Regions from separate parts of the Mesorhizobium sp. M7A.F.Ca.ET.027.02.1.1 genome, predicted to be linked through region 2. Evidence: riboswitches for the same ligand, from Rfam matches in the RefSeq annotation. Region 2 holds a riboswitch; each other region holds the start of a gene.
The links. Region 2 has a riboswitch for thiamine pyrophosphate ahead of thiC (phosphomethylpyrimidine synthase ThiC). Riboswitches for the same ligand answer to the same signal wherever they lie in the genome.

Region 1 (3,265 bases), on a different contig from region 2:
CGGCAGATTTCGGACGAAGCCGAGGCGGTCTGGCACGCGGCGGTGCCCGGTCGGCTCGACATCGTCGGCGGCGATACCCGCATCGCGTTGCTGGCGGGCCTCAACGCCTATGACAAGCCGTCGATCTTCACAGACCTCGACATGCGGCTCGCCCCCTGGATCACCAGCCAGCGGCTGCGCGATCACGGCATGCTTCTGGTCTGGCCCGGGAGCGGCGTGCCACCTCGGCTGCTGGCGTGGCTGGGAAACATCCCGGTCAAGACCGTTCTTTTCGACTGGTCGCTCAGGGCACCACCGGTGGCGATCAGCTTTGCCGCCATTCCGCCTGGCATGAAGCTACTGGGTTTGATCGACAGCCTCGCCCAACCGAGCAATTGAGGTAGATCCACCGCGTCCGCTGGACGAAGCAGGTGACAATGCCCATTTATGGCGAGACCACTTGCTTTCACGCAATTCCAGACGGAAAACCGCCACACACTTTTCCCGGAATTGCTTTTGAGGAGACGTGACATGGCGACTTCGACCGAACGTGCAGTCCTTGCCGGCGGCTGTTTCTGGGGCATGCAGGATTTGATACGGCGCTATCCCGGCGTCATCTCCACCCGTGTCGGCTACAGCGGCGGCGACGTGCCCAACGCCACCTACCGCAACCACGGCACCCACGCCGAAGCCATCGAGATCAATTTCGATCCGGCCATCATAAGCTATCGCACGCTGCTGGAACGCTTTTTCCAGATCCACGATCCGACGACCCGCAACCGCCAGGGCAACGATGTCGGGACGAGTTATCGCTCGGCGATCTATTACACCAGCGACGAACAGAAGCGCGTCGCCGAGGACACCATCGCCGATGTCGATGCCTCGGGCCTGTGGCCGGGCAAGGTCATCACCGAAGTCGCACCCGTTGGTCCGTTCTGGGAAGCCGAGCCCGAGCATCAGGACTATCTGGAGAAATATCCCAACGGATACACCTGCCACTTCGTCAGGCCAGGCTGGAAGCTGCCGGTTCGCGAGACGGCGGTTTCGTAGAGTTCAAGGTTGTACCAAGCCCCGATCCCCGCGTCGTGGTAGAACAAAGCCGCGGAGGTTGTGCTCCGCGGCTTTGGTTCGATCGCGTGCAGATTACTTGCCGCAATTGTTGTCGTTGACTGTCGGCGAGGTGGTGCCCGGGGAGGTGCCGTTGGCATCTGCCTGCGCCCCCTGCGGACTTGCCGGGCAATTCTGATCCGCGTTTGAATTCATATCTCCTACCGTGCCAGTCGTGCTGTTGGTCGTGCCCGGGTCGACAGTGTCCGGCTCGACCGTATTCGGTGAAGCCGGCGTGTTCGGCTCAACCGTCACCGATTTGCCGCTGCCGCTTCCATTTGCGTTGTTGCTGCCGGCGCTTTGCGCCATGGCTGACGCGGCCAGACCAATGGTGAGAACCGAAGCTGCGAGGATTTTCATGAACATGGTTTGTCTCCATTTCTGTGAAGTCGTCGCTTGTTTTCTACGAAAGTGATCGCGTTGCGACTGTGGGGACAACCGGTCGCAGCGGCGAAGGTTCCCGACAAAATTCCGCACAGGCGCACCGTGACTGGCGCAATGCTTTTGGCGCAGTGCTCTGAAAAAACGGCTTTCCCTTGAACTCGAATGATGCTTTAAGGCGCACATCCACAGGGGTGCTCCGTACGGTCGGGGCTGAGACGGGGGCGGCAAGCCCACAGACCCTAGAAGCTGATCTGGGTAATACCAGCGGAGCGAGGCGGGCGATGTTTTCAGGCGCACAGATTTCCCTATACCCCATGACCGACGATTTCGTCGGTGTCATTCTTGGCGCGCTCGGTGCGCTCGATCCCTGGCGCGACAAGCTCAGGATCGAGACCGACGACATCTCGACCTTGCTGGTCGGGCCGCCCGAAGTGCTGTTTCCCGCCATGCGCGACCTCTTCGTGGCGGCGGCACGCAGCGGCAAACATTGCGTGTTGTCGGCCACCATCTCGCGCGGGTGCCCTGGCGAGCCGGATGATCCGATCTGCCGCTCCGATGCACTTGGCGGGCCTGTTGGGCCACTCGGCCCGCGCAAGGATGCGGCCATCGCGGCGGTGCGCAATGCTGCTGCCACCGGCCAGCCGGCGGCGGCGCAGTTCTCGCTCTATGTGATGGGCACCGACGACCACATGGACGAGATCTACGGCTGCATCGATTTTCTCAAGCAGTCCGGCGTCTATGAGCGTTCCAAGCATTTCTGCACGAAACTGCGCGGTGATGCCGGTGCGATCTTTTCGGCGCTGGACGAGGCCTTCTGCCGCTTCGGACCAGGCGCCGGCCACGTAACCCTCGACGTCACGGTCTCGGCCAACAGCCCGTCGGCTGTCTGAGCCAGCCGCGCTTTCGCGCTGCCGTCAAAGGTTATCTCCCGTGGCCACATCATCAGTCGCTTCGCGCCCGATCGCGAGCCTTCTTGTCAAGGCAATGCCGGCCATGATCTCGGTCGGTTTGCTCCTGCTGGCGTGGGAGCTTTATGCCACCTATTCCGGCATCAGGCCGACGACACTGCCGGCGCCGTCGCGCGTTTTCGAGCAAGCGCTGCTCAATCGCCAGGCGCTGGCCGACAACGCCATTCCGACCATCGGCGCCACGCTGCTCGGCTTTGCCTGTTCGCTCAGCGCTGCCTTCGTGCTGTCAATGCTGGTCGACTTCTTCCAGCCGCTGCGGCGTGCGATGTTTCCTGTCTTAATCGTCAGCCAGACCTTGCCGCTGGTGGCGATCGCGCCGCTGGTGGTGCTCTGGTTCGGCTTCGGGCTGGCGCCCAAGATCATGCTGGTGGCGCTGGTTACCTTCTTTCCGATGCTGGTTGCGTTGGTCGAGGGTTATGAGTCGACCGAGGCCGAGATCGGGCAAATGCTGCGCGCCATGGGGGCAGGGCGCTGGCGCATCTTCGTGCTGGCACGGCTGCCTTCGGCGCTGCCCTATTTCTTCGCTGGTTTGAGGATCTCCATCACCTACGCCGTGGTCGGCGCGATCTTCGCCGAATATGCGGGGGCCGCGAAGGGGCTGGGCATCTACATGCTCAACGCCAAGAACAATTTCCGTCCTGACCTGGTTCTTGCCGCCGTCGGAGTGAGTGCCGCGCTGACACTTGTCCTGTTCGGGTCGACTGTACTGCTGCAGCGCCTCGCGATGCCCTGGGAGCGGGCCGGCAAGGAAACCGCCGGGAAGGGGGCCTGGCGATGAACCGGCTCGAGCTGCGGCATGTGCGCAAGGCGTTCGGTGGGCTCGACGT
Region 2 (3,265 bases):
TGTCGTGGGAAATGCGCATGGAGCAGAATTTCGGCCCGCACATCGAACAGAAATGTGCCAGCTTGTGCGCCTCCTTGGGCAAGGTCTGGTCGTGGAAGGACCGTGCGGTTTCGGGGTCGAGCGACAGGTTGAACTGGTCCTCCCAGCGGAACTCGAAGCGCGCGCGCGAAAGGGCATCATCCCTGGTTTTCGCTGCCGGATGGCCCTTCGCCAGATCGGCTGCATGGGCGGCTATCTTGTAAGTGATCACCCCAATCTTGACGTCGTTGCGGTCGGGAAGGCCGAGATGCTCTTTCGGCGTGACGTAGCAAAGCATTGCGGTGCCGAACCAGCCTATCATGGCGGCACCTATCCCTGAGGTGATGTGGTCATAGCCCGGCGCGATGTCGGTCGTCAGCGGCCCCAACGTGTAGAACGGCGCCTCACCGCACACTGCGAGCTGCTTGTCCATGTTCTGCCTGATCTTGTGCATGGGGACATGGCCCGGGCCTTCGATCATCACCTGGCAGTCCTTTGCCCAGGCAATCTTGGTGAGTTCTCCAAGTGTTTCCAGTTCGGCGAATTGCGCCGCGTCGTTCGCATCGGCGATTGAACCGGGACGAAGGCCGTCGCCGAGCGAGAAGGAAACGTCATAGGCTCTGGCGATGTCGCAGATCTCCTCGAAATGCTCGTAGAGGAAGCTCTCCCGGTGATGGTGCAGGCACCATTTGGCCATGATCGAGCCGCCGCGCGAGACGATGCCCGTGACCCGGTCGACGGTCAGCGGTATGTAGTGCAGCCGCACGCCGGCGTGGATGGTGAAATAGTCGACGCCTTGCTCGGCCTGCTCGATCAGCGTGTCGCGATAGACCTCCCAGTTGAGGTCCTCGGCGATGCCGCCGACCTTTTCGAGCGCCTGATAGAGCGGCACCGTGCCGATCGGCACCGGTGCATTGCGCACGATCCAGTCGCGGATGTTGTGGATGTTGCGGCCGGTCGACAGGTCCATCACCGTATCGGCGCCCCAGCGGATCGCCCACACCATCTTTTCGACCTCTTCGGCCATCGACGATGTGACAGCCGAGTTACCGATGTTGGCGTTGATCTTCACCAGGAAATTTCGCCCGATGATCATCGGTTCGCTCTCGGGATGATTGATGTTGGCGGGAATGATTGCGCGTCCGCGCGCCACCTCGTCGCGCACGAATTCGGGTGTGACGAAATCTGGGATCGCCGCGCCGAAGGCTTCGCCGTCGCGTTGCAGCTTGCCGCGCATCACCTCGCGGCCGAGATTCTCGCGGATGGCTACGAACTCCATTTCTGGCGTGATGATGCCGGCGCGCGCATAGGCAAGTTGGGTCACCGCCTTGCCCTGCTTGGCCTTGAGCGGCCGATTGCGTATCGGAAATTCCGGTGTCAGGCGCTCGCCGGTGGCGAATCCATTGTCTTCCGGCCGGACGTGGCGGCCGTCATAGGCTTCGACATCGCAACGCGCCGTGACCCATTCGTGGCGAAGCCGGGCAAGGCCTTTTTCGATGCTGGTTTGGACTGATGGATCGGTGTAGGGGCCGGACGGATCGTAGACGGTGACGGGCGGTTCGCCGGCCGTCGGATGGACGGAAATCTCGCGCATCGGCACCCTGATCTGCGGGTAGAGGACGCCGGGCTTGTGGATTTTCCGCGAGGCGGGCAGTGGTCCCGTCGACACGGCGGGGGTGAGGGCATTCATCGTGAGGCTCCTTTGCTCATGCATTGGAGACCCAGTTCTGTGCCGGAAGGATGAAAAGACGCTTCTGTAGACCTGCTGCAGCAGGACCTCGGGCGTAAACTCCCGCAAAGCGCTTGCACCGTCCCTACGCCAGTATGAACTGGATCAGGTTCAACGGGTCACTGCGCCGCGAAAGCCAGCAGTATCTCAGCCCCTTACCGGGACTCCCCTGGTGAATGCCTCAAGTTGAATGGGCCGGTGCTGCTTTGTCAAGCGCCTTCGGGCGCCTTCGGGCGCCTTCGGCCGGTGGCGACGTCCGGCGGCCGGCCGAGCGGAGAGCTCGCGCATGCATCGGGGACAAGTCACGCCCCGTAGACCAGGGCTGGAATGGCCAAAGTCTCATTCGCTTCGTGAAGGATGGAAAAACTGTATCGGCCATGTGCGTCGAGATCGACCGAGTAGCTCAGGCGGTCACGGATGTGGTTATCCTGGTCGAAGGCGACGATTTGCGGCTTCAGCGAGGTGATTTGCACCACGTCCAGGTAGATGGAGTTGCAGATATGATCTGGTCGTCGGGCTGGCAGGTGCAAGCGGCCGCTCTATTCAGGATGCGGCATCGGCGGCGTTCCCGATACCAATGATATCTTGCGGGCAACTTATGCAATCACCGGCTTCGTAAAACCCGACGGCGGCGGCCGTGTCCTGGCGCTGAGGATGTGCCGCTGTTCCAGCAGAGAAATCGCGTGGGCGCGGAGTTTTCGCTCTGCGAGGAAGAGTTGACGCAATCGTTTAGCTTGCTTGCAGTTCGTAGAGACCCGCCTTTGAAAGCAACTAAGCTATTGCATTGATATGTTGGTGCGCGATCGATCGCTACATAGCCGGCCGCCATTATCCGAGTATTGATCCGCCGGTGTTCGTGTTGCCGTATATGGCAATCCCTGCGAGATCGTCGCGGCCGGATCGGCCGCACCCTCTAGTCATAAAAGGGGAAGCGACCGAGAATTCCGCTGCCGAAAACTTCTCTGGCTTGGCTATGCATGCGGTAGATGAGATCGCCGCCTACCGCGACCTGGTCGAGGAAGGCATCGACGCCCAGTTCGGACAGCCTGGTTATCGCAATGCGTTAGCGGCTCAGACTTGCGGTCTCGAGAGCGGCCTTTGGGGGTCACCTCTTTTTTGTTTCAGAGGTTGGAAGACGGCTGCTCGTTACCCAATAGAAATGGCGACTACGGAACGCGATCGATCGCGGCCATCAGGAAACACCTGTCTTCGGCTCAACCTCGACATGGCGTCCGATCGACCGCAGATATACAGCTATCTCGTCCATGAGATGATCGCGTTCGCCGTAGATCTCAGCAATCCTGCGCAGCTGTGGCTCGACGGACCTCCGTTGCGCCGGCGTCAAATCAGCATCGCCAAAGACATATCCCAAGTTGCCAATCGCGCAAATGTTGCAGCCGGCCTCCACAACTGCTTGCACGAATGCCGGAATGTCTTTTTCTTGCATAGTCTTCATGTCGAACCTCTCGTGAATGGCGTGCTTGCGCGCCCATGCTGCCTTTTCAGCGTGTCCTCTGG
Region 3 (3,265 bases), on a different contig from region 2:
AGATACCCGGCCAGCTTCCGCCGCCGATCAAGGCAAGCACGCCGGCGAAATAGCCGGCACGGCCATAAAGCGCCAGAATGCCGAGCGCTGCGACAATAGCCGGCAGCGCCAACGGCACGGCGAAGATCTGCAGGATGAAGGCGCGGCCGAAGAAACGTGGATGTCGCGACAGAGCGCGCGCCACGAACAGCGCCGGGATGGCCGAAAGCAGCGTCGAGAGCGCCGCTTGCCAGAGCGTGAAGCGAATGACGCGAAGCAGATAGGGATCGAAGGCTGCCCAGGCGCCCGAGAAATCATGGGCGCCCTCGAAAAGCAGGCCGGCAAACGCGCCGCCGATCAGCAGCGCGATCGCGGCAAGCGCGACAATGCCGGCGCTGACGCGGGGATCAGAGGCTGCGCGTCGCACGCCGGACCACCAATCTCCGGATCGCGGCACTTACAAAGGATTGCGTTCCTTCGCGCCCCCCTCTGTCCTGCCGGACATCTCCCCCACAAGGGGGGAGATTGGCAATTTCGACGCCTCGCTCACTCCAGCAGCATTGGCGATTGGCGAAATCGCCGATGGCAGCCAATCTCCCCCCAAGCGGGGGAGATGTCCGGCAGGACAGAGGGGGGCGCCGTAGAGCACTCATCTTCGATAGCAAACTTATTTGCTCATCACCGCAAGCCATTCATCGACCCAGGCCTTGCGATTGGCAGCGACCTCTTGCGGGCTGAACAGCAAGGTCTTGGTCGGCTTGACCAGTTTGTCAAAGGCCGGATTGAGCGGCTTGTCGGTCTTGCCGGCCGGGAACATCCAGTTGGTCTCGGGAATGGCATCCTGGAATTTAGGCCCGGTCATGAAGGCCATAAACTTGGCCGCCAGCGGATTCTTGGCTCCCGTCGTGGTGATACCCGCCACCTCGATCTGCAGATACTCGCCCTCCTCGAAGGAGGCCGCCTGGTAGCGCCCGGTGTTCTCGGCGATCATGTGATAGGCCGGCGACGTCGTGTAGGACAGCACCATCGGCGCCTCGCCCTTGGTGAACAGCCCATAGGCCTCGCTCCAGCCCGGCGTCACGGTCAGCACCTTCGGCTTGAGCTTGGCCCAGGCCTCCGGCGCCTTGTCGCCATAAACCGACTTGACCCACAGAAGCAGGCCGAGGCCCGGCGTCGAGGTGCGTGGATCCTGGATGACGATCTTGTCGTCGGCACTGCCTTCGACCAGCTCTTTCAGGCTTTTCGGCGGGTTCTTCAGCTTCTCGGTGTCGTAGACGACAGCGAAATAGCCGTAATCAAAGGGGACAAAAGTATCGTCGCTCCAGCCACCCGGCACGTTGACACCAGTTACGCCGCCATGCGGCGCGAACAAGCCTGACGCCTTGGCATCGGCGGTGAGATTGGTGTCGAGGCCAAGCACGATATCGGCCTTGGTCGATGCGCCTTCCAATCTGACGCGGTTGAGCAACGCGACGCCGTCGGCGACCGAGACGAACTCGACATCGCAGCTGCATTCGGCCTCGAATTCCTTCTTCACCACGGGACCCGGACCCCAATCGGCGGTGAAACTCTCATAGGTGTAGACGGTGAGCTTGTCCTTGGCCAAGGCCGGTCCGGACAAGGCCACGACCGTTGCTGAAACAAGAGCGTATAAAAGCGTGCGCATCGGCGCCTCCTTCGTTCGAATTGAAAGGAATTGAGGCGTCGGACTGTCCGAAACGTCTAATCCCTCCGCCGGTACAAACCGGATCAGGTTCAGCGGGTTGGCGAGACTGCCTCTCAGCCGGTCCGCGAAGATCGCGTCCGGCACCCCGTTAGAGCGTTTCGACACATAGGCCGGGCCGATCCGCCACGCAAGTGGGAGTTTGCCGCCTTCCGTTTCCCGTGCCGGGCTGGTAAGGGCCACACGATATGAGCACATTCACCATCCTGCTTGGCGGCGATCTCATCCGCACGCCACGGCTCGACCGCCAGGCCGAAGGCTCCCGCGTCATCGCCGCCGACGCCGGCATAGGCCATGCGCAGTTGCTGGGCCTCGTGCCGGAGCTGTGGGTGGGTGATTTCGATTCCGTGCCGGCAAACCTGCCGGACGATCTCGCTTCCGTGCCGCGCCGGACCTTCCCGGCGGAAAAGGACCAGACCGATGGCGAACTTGCCATCGCCGCAGCACTCGAGCGCGGCGCGACCCGGCTGGTGCTCGCCGGTGCTTTCGGCGGCAAGCGCGCCGACCACGCTTTCCTGCATCTGGCGCTTGCCTTGCGGCTGGCCGAAGCAGGGACCGATGTGCTCCTGACCAGCGGCGCCCAGGAAGGCATTCCCCTGCTGCGCGGAACGGCCGGCTTCGACTATGCCGATGGCACGCTGTTTTCGGTGCTCGGCTTTTCCGAGCTTGCCGGGTTGACCGTCACCGGCGCCAAATGGCCGCTGAACCACGTCAAGGTGGCCTTCGGTTCGTCGCTGACCATTTCCAACGAGGTCAAGGGCCGCCTCGAAATCGCGCTCGGCCATGGCCGCGCGATGCTGCTCGCTCATCCCTATCCCTTACCTGAAAGCTGACATGGCCCCGCCCCTTCTCAACCTCGACGGGATAAAACTGACCTTCGGCGGCACGCCGCTGCTCGATGGCGCCGCCTTGACGGCTTCGGCCGGCGACAAGATCGCACTGGTCGGCCGCAACGGGTCGGGCAAGTCGACCCTGCTGAAGATCGCCGCCGGCCTGATCGAGCCGCAGGACGGTGAGGTGTTCCGCCAGCCTTCGGCAACTGTCCGCTATTTGCCGCAGATGCCCGACATGGAGGGCTTTGCCACTGTCCGCGCCTATGTCGAGGCCGGGCTTGGCCCTGCCGACGATCCCTACCGCGCCAGCTATCTGATGGAGCATCTCGGACTGTCGGGTGAGGAACGTCCGAACGACCTGTCGGGCGGCGAGGCGAGGCGTGCTGCCCTTGCCCGCGTCATGGCGCCGGAGCCAGACATCCTGCTGCTCGATGAGCCGACCAACCATCTCGACCTCTCGGTCATCGAATGGCTGGAAGAAGAACTCATCCGCACCTCCTCGGCACTGATCGTCATCTCGCACGACCGCCGCTTTCTCGAACGTGTGTCGCGCGCCACCATCTGGCTCGATCGCGGCCAGACCCGCAGGCTGGACAAGGGCTTTGGCCATTTCGAGGAATGGCGCGACCTGGTCCTGGAGGAAGAAGAGCGCGAGCAGCATAAACTCGGCCGCCAGATCGTTCGCGAAGAGCATTGGCTGCGCTACGGCGTGACGGCGAGGCGCAAGCGA

Region 1: linked by a shared signal. The riboswitch ahead of EN749_RS08870 (YkoF family thiamine/hydroxymethylpyrimidine-binding protein) and the one ahead of thiC (phosphomethylpyrimidine synthase ThiC) in region 2 are both predicted to bind thiamine pyrophosphate.
Region 3: linked by a shared signal. The riboswitch ahead of thiB (thiamine ABC transporter substrate binding subunit) and the one ahead of thiC (phosphomethylpyrimidine synthase ThiC) in region 2 are both predicted to bind thiamine pyrophosphate.

What each region holds. Positions count from the first base shown of each region.
Region 1 is NZ_RZOL01000052.1:2,908-6,172, forward strand. It holds gene EN749_RS08855 (glycosyltransferase family 39 protein) at 1-378, shown strand, start outside; gene msrA (peptide-methionine (S)-S-oxide reductase MsrA) at 511-1,029, shown strand; gene EN749_RS08865 (hypothetical protein) at 1,123-1,452, opposite strand; TPP riboswitch at 1,648-1,761, shown strand; gene EN749_RS08870 (YkoF family thiamine/hydroxymethylpyrimidine-binding protein) at 1,752-2,360, shown strand; gene EN749_RS08875 (ABC transporter permease) at 2,455-3,216, shown strand; gene EN749_RS08880 (ABC transporter ATP-binding protein) at 3,213-3,265, shown strand, end outside.
Region 2 is NZ_RZOL01000011.1:18,585-21,849, reverse strand. It holds gene thiC (phosphomethylpyrimidine synthase ThiC) at 1-1,708, opposite strand, end outside; TPP riboswitch at 1,812-1,928, opposite strand; gene EN749_RS02815 (hypothetical protein) at 2,050-2,277, opposite strand; gene EN749_RS39540 (hypothetical protein) at 2,940-3,265, opposite strand, start outside.
Region 3 is NZ_RZOL01000047.1:15,030-18,294, reverse strand. It holds gene thiP (thiamine/thiamine pyrophosphate ABC transporter permease) at 1-406, opposite strand, end outside; partial or broken gene EN749_RS38650 (precorrin-3B synthase) at 459-619, shown strand; gene thiB (thiamine ABC transporter substrate binding subunit) at 647-1,645, opposite strand; TPP riboswitch at 1,689-1,803, opposite strand; gene EN749_RS08265 (thiamine diphosphokinase) at 1,891-2,535, shown strand; gene EN749_RS08260 (ABC-F family ATP-binding cassette domain-containing protein) at 2,537-3,265, shown strand, end outside.